4 regions of the Vibrio kanaloae genome follow, and region 2 is predicted to be linked to each of the others. Evidence: predicted binding sites of a transcription regulator. Region 2 holds the regulator's gene; each other region holds the start of a gene.

Region 1 (3,217 bases), on a different replicon from region 2:
AGCCTATTTATCCTTTTATGACAGTCAAGGTGGATATGGATCTAGGCACTATCTCGCTGAGCGTGTTTATGGATTGTCGCCTGTCGGATATCGGCGGGGTCAAGTCACGCTCAATCAAAGTCCCAAGAAAAACCAACACTCACATCACCATCCTCATTCGACTGCATACGAGTCCTGATATCACTTTTCGGAAAGTGAGTGACGTAGCATTTTACATCTTGGTTTTTAGTCGAGTCTGGATGCGAGCCAAGCTGCTCTTTGCTTATCTGTGTGCATTTGTCTCCAGTAAAAGCATTTGATTCGGATGTCGCGTCAATAGCATAGGGGGAGTTTTCCCATGAGTTGTCGTTTGCGATCTTGTACTCAGTATCAAGGTTATCCACAAATATGCCATTGGCTATACTAGGCTCTGCGGTCATAAATAATGCAATGGATAGGAAAATGTGTTTTTTCATAATGGTCATTTTTATTCATCATTCTGTTTACTAAGGTGGTATATGTTAAGTAGTAGTCATAAAAAAATCAATAATAATTTATCGTTTTACGATAAATTATTATTGATTTTTATTTTTAACTGATTAGTATTGCTAAAAAGCTAATCAATTATAAGGTCTATCATGTCGAAACAATCCATCAGCAACTTTAGCCGTAAACTTCTTACTCTATTCTGGTTTTCTATAGTGTTTTCAGTTGTGCTGAATACCGTATTCTGGTTTAGCGCTACTATGTTCAATGCAGCATGGTTTAATGCCAGTTTTCCGATTGAAGTGTCACTCCCTTTATCTACAGGGCGCTCTTTGATCGGTTACTTCCCTAGCATGATTTCTACACTACTTACAGTGGCATTATTGTGGCAGTTAATTGTGCTATTTCGTTTGTACGAGAAGGGAATTATTTTTGAACTTCAGAACTCTGAGTGCTTTAAAAAACTCAGCTATCTATTAATTGCTACGCCGTTTGTTGAACTTCTGATGGACGTACTTCTTAGCTTAGCTCTATCTTTCAATGATGGTAATTGGAACATGTCGTTTACAATCGACGATAGCCATATAACTATGATGATCATCGGTTTTATTGTGAGAGTAATTGCAGTTGTGATGGAAAAAGCAGCCGTTCTACAAGAAGAAAGCGAGCTGACAATTTAGTATGGCGATTATAATCAATCTGGATGTCATGTTGGCAAAGCGGAAGATGCGATCAAACGAGTTAGCCAAGCTCATTGGTATTACTGAACAAAACTTATCCGTTCTCAAAAATGGGCGAGCAAAGGCGGTCAAATTAGCGACGCTGGAAGCTATATGTACTCATCTAAATTGTCAACCGGGAGACATTTTAGAATATGTACCGAATAGCCAAGAGGATTCACCATCGTGACGTATCGCTGATAAAATGAATCTCAAAGGTGAGGAGTTTCAACATCTCTTTACCTTTGTCTACTTGAGCCACTATTGCTCCCGAAGCAATGTATCCTTAACGTCGAAACGTATTCCTGTGCATTTCCGTATTAGTTTCTAGCGAATCTTGTCCATATTTATAGTGAATATCAATTTATAGTTATTCACTCATTCCAATCATTAGAAAACAAGTCTGCCTTACTTATAAGTAACAATACTTTACTTAATTCTTAACAAGCCTATTGACCCAATCACACCGTTCGATATTATGGACGTCTAGATATCTAAGTGTCTTTATTTTTTATATGGAGTGACCATGAGAAGCTGTAAAAAAATCGCAATATTGCTACTGGCATTAACATTTGTATTGGGCGTAACAGGATGCGAGAAAAAAGACGAATCGGTTATCAAAATTGGTGCAACGGTGGGTCCACATGCTCAAGTTGTAGAGGCGGTCGCTAAAGAAGCAGAAAAGCAAGGGATTAACATTGAAGTGGTTGAATTTTCGGATTATATCACCCCGAATGCTGCGTTAAGCGATGGAAGTATTGACCTTAATAGCTATCAACATCAGCCGTTCCTCGATAACTATAACGATAATCACAACAGTAATTTAGTCTCGATTGGCCGTTCAATTTTGATGCGTATGGGAGTTTACTCCAACAAATACACTGCACTTGACGCGCTCCCTGAGAATGCTCGTATTGCGATCCCGAACGATCCGACTAATGGCGGCCGTGGGTTACTGCTACTTGAAGATGCAGGATTGATTTCGTTGAAAGAAGACGTTGGCTTTAGCGCCTCTTTGAAAGATATCGTCGCCAACCCAAAAAACATTATATTTGTTGAAGTAGAGGCTGCTCAACTGCCACGTACACTTGATGATGTAGATGCAGCAGCAATTACTATGAACTATGTGATGTCTTCTGGACTTGACCCGAAGAAACAGGGGATTTACTTGGAACCCAAAAATGCACCCTTGGCGGTAATGGTTGTTGCTGCACGAAATGAAGATAAAAACAAAAAAGTGTTTGAAACAATCCTCTCGATTTATCACTCTAAAGAAATGAATGACTTCTTAGATGCTACCTTTAAAGGCACCATCGAAGCGGCTAATTAAGCCAGACAGCAAGGTCCATCTCATTGTGTAACAAAGCCGGGTAAGTCATGAGTGACTGGTAGATAAGGGTATGTACTGTTAGTAAGCAGAGCATGTGTCTAATGCTCTGCTTGCTATCTCATTTGTAAATGGTTGGATTCAGAGTCGCTATTTAATAATGTCAGCAACATTTGCGATTAAACGACCAAGTTCCTCCCATTTTTCGTCATCGATAAGATCTGATGGGATCATCCATGTTCCGCCACAGGCAAACACGGCAGGAAGGGCTAGATAGTCATTGACATTTTTAGGGCTAATCCCGCCCGTTGGCATAAAGCTTACAGGATAAACCGCTGTGAGTGCTTTTAGCATATTCACACCGCCTGAAGGCTCAGCTGGAAAGAATTTTAATGTATCGAGGCCGAGTTCTATAGCTTGTTCAACAAGGCTAGGGTTATTGACACCTGGTACGATTTGTACGCCACGCTGCTGACAGTATTTGATGGTTGTTGGATTGAGCCCTGGGCTTACCACGAAATCGACCCCCGCTTCTATTGACTCGTCTACTTGCTGAGTGGTGATGACCGTTCCCGAGCCGATTAGCATGTCAGGGTAAGCTTTGCGCATATTTTTAATCGCTTGTGGCGCGGCTGGAGTACGGAAAGTCACCTCAGCGCAAGGAAGGCCATTATCAACGAGAATTTTTGCGAGCTTACCCGCTTTA
Region 2 (3,217 bases):
CCCTTCAGCAATAAAGCGCTGTGTTTTTTCAAACGCTTGCTTGAGGTCATCGATTAGGTCTTCTGCATCTTCAAGGCCAACAGATAGACGCAGTAGTTGCTGAGAAACACCCGCTTCTGCTAATGCTTCTTCACCCATCGCGCGGTGAGTCATCGACGCAGGGTGACAAATCAAGCTTTCAACACCGCCCAGCGATTCCGCCAAAGAAAACAGCTCTAACTTATCAACAAAGTATTTAAGCGCCTCGAATGAGCCCGCAAACTCAAAGCTGAGCATTGAGCCAAAGCCCGATTGCTGTTTCTTCGCGATCTCATGACCCGGATGTTCAGGAAGGCTTGGGTGGTAAATAGTGCCGACGAGATCTTGTTGCTGCAGAGACGCCAGAATCTCACGTGAGCTTTCTTCGTGAACTCGCATACGCGCACCTAGCGTACGAATACCACGTAAAGTCATGTAGCTATCAAATGGTGTGCCGGTCGCACCAATACAGTTGCCCCACCATGCTAGCTCTTCAGCGTGCTCTTCTGTCTTAGTGACCACAACGCCACCAATAACATCTGAGTGTCCATTGATGTACTTAGTGGTTGAGTGAATAACAAAATCAGCACCCAGCTCTAAAGGCTTTTGGAACACAGGTGTCAAAAACGTGTTGTCGACAGCAACCAGAGCACCAACCTCTTTCGCTTTGCGGCAAGTTTCTGCAATATCAACCACGCGAACCAATGGATTCGATGGTGTTTCGATTAAGATCAACTTTGGCTTAAGCGCGATCGCCGCATCCAGTGCCGATTGATCCGATTGATCAACAAACAGAACTTTGAAGTCACCTTTCAGTGAGCGAGTGTTAAACAGACGGTAAGTACCGCCGTAGCAGTCGTGTGGTGCGATAATAAGATCATCGCCGCCTAAGAAAGCAGAAACCCATAAGTTTAGCGCCGAAGTACCGCAGTTAGTCACAACCGCGCCTTTGCCTGATTCAAGCTCAAACAGTGCCGTTTCTAATAAACCTCGATTGGGGTTACCAGAACGAGTGTAATCGTACTTTGGCACTTCACCAAAAGCGGGAAACCCATAATTAGTCGAAAGGTAAATAGGTGGGACAACGGCATGGTGTTGCGTGTCTGACTCGATACCAGTACGTACTGCAATTGTTGCTGGCTTCCGGCTGCTCATAGGTGCTTCCTTACAAGTTTTGCGTCTGAGAATCACAGCTGCTTGTCGGCATTTTTCGGCTGTGTTAGATATATGTAATTCACTTTACTTTCATAAACGTGAGACGTCAACACTTCTAGACGTCCATATGTCTTTGCTTATGGCAGTAAATCCCGCTAAAATCACCACTATTAATTTATTCTAACAACTAAAGTGATGAAGGTACGCAATGGCCGACTGGAATGGTGAATACATAAGCCCATATGCTGAGCATGGAAAGAAAAGCGAACAAGTAAAGAAAATTACAGTTTCTATCCCTCTAAAAGTGTTAAAGGTTCTCACTGACGAGCGTACTCGCCGCCAGATTAATAACCTGCGCCATGCAACAAACAGTGAGCTACTGTGCGAAGCCTTTCTACATGCGTACACAGGCCAACCACTACCAACGGATGAAGATCTCCGTAAAGACCGTCCAGACGATATCCCTACTGAAGTAAAAAGACTGATGACAGAGATGGGGATCGAATTCGAAGCGTTTGACGAATAATAAAAACAACTCAGTACCGCCTTTAATACTGATTCGCTATAGCGGCCCCTATTCATAACATCACTCACTATACTGCTTGCGAGTGGGCTGTGAGTGATAGATATAAAAAAACCGACTCCTGATGAGTCGGTTTTTATTATTCTTGCCCATAGCGAAACCGCTACAGAGAATCCACCACAGCGGGCTATTACGCCATATAGTTAGCTGGCATATCAATACGCGCAACGCCAGATTCAACGGCCGCTTCCGCTACCGCTTTTGCTACTCGAGGAAGCAGACGCGGGTCCATTGGCTTAGGAATGATATAGCCCTTACCAAACTCCAGCGCCGTCTCACCTGCTGCCGCTAATACTTCTGCTGGCACTTCTTCTTTCGCCAGTTCACGAATAGCATGAACCGCCGCCAGTTTCATCTCATCATTAATTTCGCTCGCACGCACATCTAACGCACCACGGAAAATGAATGGGAAACAAAGTACGTTGTTAACTTGGTTCGGGTAATCACTACGGCCCGTACCCATAATAAGGTCTTTTCGAACTTCATGAGCAAGATCTGGTTTGATTTCTGGATCAGGGTTTGAACATGCAAACACAATCGGCTTATCAGCCATTAGTGTTAATGCTTCAGCTGGTAGCAAGTTAGGGCCAGACACACCCAAGAATAGATCCGCATCTTCGATAACATCTTCAAGAGTACGTTTGTCAGTGTTGTTTGCGAATAGTTCTTTGTACTCATTAAGGTCATCACGACGAGTGTGGATTACCCCTTTACGGTCCAGCATGTAGATCTTCTCACGCTGGGCGCCACACTTAATCAGCAGTTCCATACAAGCAACCGCTGCTGCGCCTGCACCTAAACAAACGATCTTACATTCTTCTAGCTTCTTACCTTGAAGTTCAATTGCGTTCAGCATACCAGCTGCTGTTACAATCGCAGTACCGTGTTGGTCATCGTGGAATACTGGTACATCACAACGTTCAATCAGGCGACGTTCAATCTCAAAACAATCTGGTGCTTTGATGTCTTCTAGGTTAATACCACCGAATGTATCTGCGATATTGGCAACGGTATCTACAAACTCATCGATTGTGCGGTGTTTTACTTCAATATCGATAGAATCTAAACCTGCAAAGCGCTTAAACAGTAACGCTTTACCTTCCATTACCGGTTTAGAAGCAATAGGGCCAAGATTTCCAAGACCAAGAATCGCCGTACCGTTAGAGATAACTGCAACCATGTTGCCTTTACCCGTGTATTTATAAACGTTATCGACGTTTTGTGCGATTTCGCGAACAGGTTCAGCCACGCCAGGGCTGTATGCTAGTGCTAGATCTTCTGCAGAATCTGCAGGCTTTGTCAGTTCTACGGCAATTTTGCCTGGAATTGGGAACTCATGATAATCAAGAGCTTGCTGACGAAATTGTTCTTGAGGCGATAACTCTTGAGAGGATTGGTCTTGTCGGCTGTCTTCAGACATAGGTGTAGGTTCCTAGGTTATTATTATTTGGGGGTCTTGTT
Region 3 (3,217 bases), 1.2 Mb from region 2:
TGCTAAAGGTCTAACAACCGTTAACCTTTCTACTGGAATGGCAAAAGTTCACACCACTGAAGAGTATATTGCAGTGAAAGACATGGTCTCAATCACTGAGTTTGTTATGGCTTACGTAACACAATAATCTTACTTGTGAGATAGGTGTACACTACTAACTGACTCATATCAAAAAGCCGAGTTCACATGTGACTCGGCTTTTTGTTGTCTGAATTTAGCCAGAAGTTCGAACCTAGAAACCTCTACGTTTCCAGAACTGACCTTCATCTTTCGCGACCAGATCGAAAGTTTTATCTGCAATGATGTTGCCTTTCAGTTCGACCGTCATTCTCCATTTACCGATTTTATTCGATACAGGGGCCCAAATAGTATCACCTAGATAGAAATCCCAATCGTTGTTGCCGACATACTCTTCCCCATCGAATGGTTCTAGCACTTCGCCTTTGTCTGTGGTGATGTTCGGGTGATAAATGCAGTAGCGGATCTTTTCGCCTTTGGCTTTTTTAATATTCAGAATATAACCAAACTCTACGTCAATTTCGGCATCAACGATGGTGGTGAACTCTTGGATTTTGGGAAGATCTTTAGATTTAGAATCCCACATCGTGTAGATGCCGTAAGATGTCATATCGACGATAGCCGATCGCTTTGCCATGTGTACTACCTAATAATTGTGTATTACCTAATTTTTCTTCGTTCTTTGCGTTAACTCATTAGCCAGAAATAGCGGGTTATTCTTGCCAATCTTTTGCCATGCGCTTAATCACGGATGGTTCGATGTCGTGAATGCTGCCAAATTGCTCTCTACACACTTCTATAATCAAATCTGCTTTATATTTAAGTGCGAGTTGGCGGTAAGCCTTCATTTCCCACTGCTTGATAAAGGTATTTGATACAACAACATCTAGCCCTTGTTTCAAGCCTTTTTCCACGGTGTTCTGACACCACTCATGGGCTTGTTGTAATCGCCTAGGATCAAACTGATACACTCCTTGATCATTCACAAAATACATATCGGCTTCGACATGCAGTGCATCGTAGGTTTGCGCTTTTGTTGACTTGCCGGAACCGGGCAGCCCTCGAATGAGTATTAACTTCATCTATCACTTTGCAGGCTAATTTGAAAACGTAAGTTTATCTTAAATGTTTGTCGCTTGCTCTAATAACTATCTTTCGTCACTTACACACACCCTATATCCGACTCGGATAGTCGTTCGACATGATGGTACGCGACTTGAAATCGATGGATTGTTTCTGATAGAAAACACAAATAATTTACATCTATCCATTTTGTATATCGACAAGCGTGTCAAACTATTATAGATTTAGATGTATAGACGTCTACATATCTAGCTTAGGGAGAAAGCTGTGCCTATTCGCATTCCAGACCAATTGCCCGCATCCGATGTTCTTCGTGAAGAAAAAATTTTTGTTATGCCGCTATCAAGAGCATCGACACAGGAAATTCGTCCACTTCGAGTCTTGATCCTCAACCTAATGCCGAAGAAAATTGAAACAGAAACTCAATTCTTACGCCTGCTATCAAACAGTCCATTGCAAGTAGATGTAGAACTGCTGCGCATCGACGACCGGCCAAGTAAGAACACACCGACGGAGCACCTTGATAACTTTTATCGTCAATTTGAGATGGTAAAAAATCGTAATTTTGATGGGCTGATCATCACTGGTGCGCCGCTTGGTTTAGTTCAATTTGAAGATGTTATCTATTGGGAACATCTACAAACCATCATGGAATGGGCAAACAAACACGTTACGTCGACTCTGTATGTATGTTGGGCAGCTCAAGCTGGTTTGAAATTGCTGTATGATTTGCCAAAGCGCACTCGTAAAGACAAGCTGTCTGGTGTTTACAGTCATGAGATACATAACCCCTTTCACCCTATTTTACGTGGCTTTGATGATACGTTCTTAGCGCCTCATTCACGCTATGCCGACTTCTCTCAGGAATACTTAGCCGAGCATACAGATCTCGATGTTCTTGCGACTTCCGATGTGGCGGGAGTATATTTGGCAGCAACGAAAGACAAGCGGAACGTGTTTGTAACAGGTCACCCGGAATATGATGCTCATACACTTCATAATGAGTATATTCGTGACTTAGGTGAAGGCATGGAGCCGGTTATCCCTATCAACTATTACCCAAACAACAACCCAGACAATAAGCCTATTGCCAGCTGGCGTAGTCATGGTCACTTATTATTTTCAAATTGGCTAAACTACTGCGTTTACCAACAGACACCTTACGATTTGGATCACTTCAGCGAAGACAATTTCACCAAAGACGATTAAACGGCAAGTTATTTTTGTCAGCCATAGAGATCTGTATTCAATAGGTTGTTGATAATAAAGCCAATTGGATGCGGATTTTTTATGGTAAGTGGCTCGCATTCCATAGCAGATTTAATACTTCGACTTATTCGATTCCATATGATGGGCTGGTGTTCATAAGGAGCTGCACATGCCTTCCAAGTCATTTTTATCACATTTCATATTATTCACATCTCTTTCACTAATAGGCTGCGTCTCTGTCACTGAAGGTCCACCTAAAATAGAAAGTGACCCAATTGCGATGTCTGAGTCCCGCATTGAGTTAGGCTTAGGTTACATGGGGCAAGACAATATGGTTAGAGCTCGTGAAAACCTAGAGTTAGCGATCAAGCATGCGCCTAGTTATTACAGAGCACGACTCTCTATGGCGCATTACTATGAAAAAGTTGGCGAAGTAGACGAAGCAAGATCCACATATCAAAAGGCGCTAAGTTTAGATTCAAGAAACGGAAATGTATTGAATAACTACGGTACGTTTTTGTGTAAACAAGGCGAGTATGAGCAGGCTGACAAATACTTCAACCGAGCCATCGACCAACCCTATTATTATTTAGTCTCTGCCAGTTATGAGAATGCGGCCTTTTGCGCATTTAAAGCCGGTAATACTGACCAAGCAAAGTATTACTTCACACGTGCTATTGACCACGATCCGAATCGAGCAAAGTCGATATTACAGCTATCAAAGATTGAAGTAAGTGAAGCAGATTATAATAACGCGAGGCTTCGTCTGTTCAAGTTCCACCAGCGCTATGGCTATCAAATTCCATCCCTTCAAATATTGGTCGAACTGGAAAACAAAGCCGGAAACAGCGCGCTTGAGAAGAAGTACCAAACCAAATTAGACGAGTTGCTCTCCACTTAGACTCGC
Region 4 (3,217 bases), 640 kb from region 2:
GTTGGGAGTTCGAATCTCTCCACCCCTACCATATTTAAGGCTCTAGTCGTAAGACTGGAGCCTTTTTACTTTTTGGTGTAGCTCCAATTAGCAGAGCAGCGGATTCCCCGATTTACCAAAACAGCGCGTGTTGGGAGTTCGAATCTCTCCACCCCTGCCATATTTAAGGCTCTAGTCGCAAGACTGGAGCCTTTTTACTTTTTGGTGTTGAAACATGTCATTAGCAGAGCAGCGGATTCCCCGACTTACCAAAACAGCGCGTGTTGGGAGTTCGAATCTCTCCACCCCTGCCATATTTAAGGCTCTAGTCGAAAGACTGAAGCCTTTTTACTTTTTGGTGTTGAACATGTCATTCGTAGAGCAGCGGATTCCCCGATTTACCAAAACAGCGCGTGTGGGAGTTCTAGCGTTTAGCCCACATAGGCGCCTTTGATTGTTCTAATCATCCCCGTATATCTTTCATCTTGAGTTTTTACACATATATTTTGTTTTGATTGTGGAAAAATTGGAGTGGTTAGTTTTTAGCAGGTACAAAAAAGGCCACCTAAATTAGGCAGCCTGATTTAATATTTTTAGATGTTAATCTAGCTCTTTCTCAGCTTGTTTCGCCTTCTCTATCATTGGAGTAATGGTTGAGCCTTGAACTAGAATAGAGAACACAACAACTGCATAGGTCATGACGAGTATGATTTCTTTTACATCGATGAGCTTCTCTTCAACTACCCAAATACCAGAAGGGATTGAAAGTGCCATTGCTAGAGCCAAGCCACCACGAAGCCCACCCCAAGTGAGAATGTTAATTGACCATGGGTTATAAATTCTAAATCGTTTAAATCCGACATAGGATAAGAAAACACTTAGGTAGCGAGCGCTTAATACGAGGGGGACAGCGAATGCCATTAAGATCCAATCCTCTTGATGGAACTTAAATAGCAACATCGACATACCTATTAATAAGAATAATACGCCGTTTAAGAATTCATCTATCAGCTCCCAGAAATGGTCTAGATGATCCTCACTCTCTTTTGAAAAGCCAATGAACCTCGTCCAGTTTCCAATCATGATTCCAGAGACTACCATTGCTAATGGCCCAGATACGTGTAGAACCTCAGCGAAGGCATAGCCCGCAGTTGGTATGCCGAGCGTTAGCAGTAATTCCATTGAGTGATCATCGGTATTGCTGATTAGGTAGTGGAACAGTAAACCTAAAGCAAAGCCATAGACGATCCCCCCAATAGCTTCTTGGACGAATAGCATAGTTACACTACCAACTGTTGGAGCCTCTGTCCCGAATGCAATGGTAAATAGAGTAACGAATATAACTAAGCCAAAACCATCATTAAATAGAGATTCTCCCTCAATTTGAGTTGAGATCCGTTTTGGAGCATCGAGTTTTTTTACGATAGCTAAGACGGCGATTGGATCGGTTGGAGAGATTAAAGACCCAAAGAGTAAGCAATAAATCAGGTCAAATTGAATACCAATGAACTGACAGAACCCGTAGAGAACAAAGCCGATAAAGAATGTTGAAAACAGCGTTGCACCAAGAGCGAGTACTGTTATTTCCCACTTCTGGTCTTTTAGATTCGGTAATTTAATCCCCAGGCCGCCAGCAAAAAGTAAAAATCCTAGTATTCCTTTGAGTAGGAAGTCTTCAAAGTTGATACTGTCAACGGTTTCTGAGGCGATGTCAGCCAATTGGAACCAATTGTTTTGTCCTGCAATGATAATTAATAGAGATAACATCATCGAGCCAGCAGTGATGGCGATAGTTGTCTGCATTTTACCAATTTTACTATTGACGAAAGCAATCAGCATGGCTGCTGCAGACAAGAAACATAAGGTGTAGTAAACCGACATTGGGATTCCAATATGTAACAAAGTATAAACGTGAATTTTCGTTGTCTCATGCTCAAATAGCAAACACTTTTTGTTATTAGTCGGTAATCAATTTCCTGTTTTAGACGTCTAGACTCCTTTTTAATGTGTGATAGGATGGAGAGATAATTAAAGGAATGAGGTTGTACCGTGGGAAGTAATGTAAGGCAAAAGATTGAAGCTTTGTTGAAGCAACGAATTTTACTGATTGATGGTGGCATGGGTACCATGATTCAGGACTATAAATTGGAAGAACACGACTATCGTGGTGAACGTTTCGCTGAATGGCATAGTGATTTAAAAGGCAACAACGACCTATTGGTACTTACACAGCCCAATCTTATCAAAGATATCCATGAAAAATACCTGGAAGCAGGGGCGGATATCCTTGAGACCAATACCTTTAATGCTACAACCATCGCTATGGCTGACTACGATATGGAAGGTCTTAGTGAAGAGATTAACTTTGCTGCTGCTAAGCTAGCTCGTGAAGCCGCTGATAAATGGACAGCAAAAACCCCAGAAAAACCTCGTTTTGTCGCGGGTGTACTAGGTCCAACCAACCGAACTTGTTCTATCTCCCCAGATGTGAATGACCCCGGTTACCGTAATGTTAGCTTTGATGAACTTGTTGAAGCTTATTCTGAGTCCACTCGTGCTCTTATCAAAGGCGGCTCAGATCTTATTCTTATCGAAACCATCTTCGATACGTTAAACGCTAAAGCTTGTTCTTTTGCTGTTGAATCTGTTTTTGAAGAAGTAGGCATCACGCTTCCTGTGATGATTTCCGGAACCATAACTGATGCATCAGGCCGAACGCTTTCAGGACAAACGACGGAAGCATTCTACAACGCCCTTCGTCACGTTAAGCCTATTTCATTTGGTTTGAACTGTGCATTGGGCCCGGATGAGCTACGAGAATATGTCAGCGAGATGTCTCGTATCTCTGAATGTCATGTTTCTGCTCATCCTAACGCTGGTTTACCTAATGCCTTTGGTGAGTATGATCTTTCACCAGAAGAGATGGCAGAGCATGTTAAAGAGTGGGCTGAAAGTGGCTTCTTGAACTTAATTGGTGGCTGTTGTGGTACCACGCCCGAACATATTCGCCAGATGGCTGAGGCTGTAGAGGGGGTAACACCACGTCAGTTGCCTAACCTATCTGTGTCGTGTCGCTTATCCGGTTTGGAACCTCTGACAATCACGAAAGAGTCTTTATTTGTAAACGTGGGTGAACGTACTAATGTTACTGGTTCTGCACGCTTCAAACGCTTGATCAAAGATGAGCTTTACGATGAAGCGTTGAGTGTAGCCCGAGAGCAAGTTGAGAATGGCGCTC

Evidence for each region. The regulator MetJ, encoded in region 2, represses methionine synthesis genes. The targets are predictions, from matches to a motif close to TTAGACNTNTANANGTCTAA.
Region 1: OCV24_RS17630 (MetQ/NlpA family ABC transporter substrate-binding protein) is a predicted target of MetJ. The motif match lies at 1,663-1,682, and genes of this name have one in related genera.
Region 3: metA (homoserine O-acetyltransferase MetA) is a predicted target of MetJ. The motif match lies at 1,326-1,345, and genes of this name have one in related genera.
Region 4: metH (methionine synthase) is a predicted target of MetJ. The motif match lies at 1,961-1,980, and genes of this name have one in related genera.

The regions. Positions count from the first base shown of each region.
Region 1 is NZ_AP025498.1:775,218-778,434, forward strand. It holds gene OCV24_RS17615 (hypothetical protein) at 111-455, opposite strand; gene OCV24_RS17620 (DUF2975 domain-containing protein) at 618-1,145, shown strand; gene OCV24_RS17625 (helix-turn-helix domain-containing protein) at 1,147-1,374, shown strand; gene OCV24_RS17630 (MetQ/NlpA family ABC transporter substrate-binding protein) at 1,711-2,514, shown strand; gene OCV24_RS17635 (bifunctional 4-hydroxy-2-oxoglutarate aldolase/2-dehydro-3-deoxy-phosphogluconate aldolase) at 2,662-3,217, opposite strand, start outside.
Region 2 is NZ_AP025497.1:259,078-262,294, reverse strand. It holds gene OCV24_RS01185 (O-succinylhomoserine (thiol)-lyase) at 1-1,173, opposite strand, end outside; gene metJ (met regulon transcriptional regulator MetJ) at 1,382-1,699, shown strand; gene OCV24_RS01175 (malic enzyme-like NAD(P)-binding protein) at 1,887-3,176, opposite strand.
Region 3 is NZ_AP025497.1:1,455,615-1,458,831, reverse strand. It holds gene OCV24_RS06815 (M20/M25/M40 family metallo-hydrolase) at 1-127, shown strand, start outside; gene OCV24_RS06810 (DUF3859 domain-containing protein) at 233-655, opposite strand; gene OCV24_RS06805 (ATP-binding protein) at 732-1,100, opposite strand; gene metA (homoserine O-acetyltransferase MetA) at 1,369-2,310, shown strand; gene pilW (type IV pilus biogenesis/stability protein PilW) at 2,480-3,211, shown strand.
Region 4 is NZ_AP025497.1:2,791,536-2,794,752, reverse strand. It holds gene OCV24_RS12530 (cation:proton antiporter) at 580-1,860, opposite strand; gene metH (methionine synthase) at 2,029-3,217, shown strand, end outside.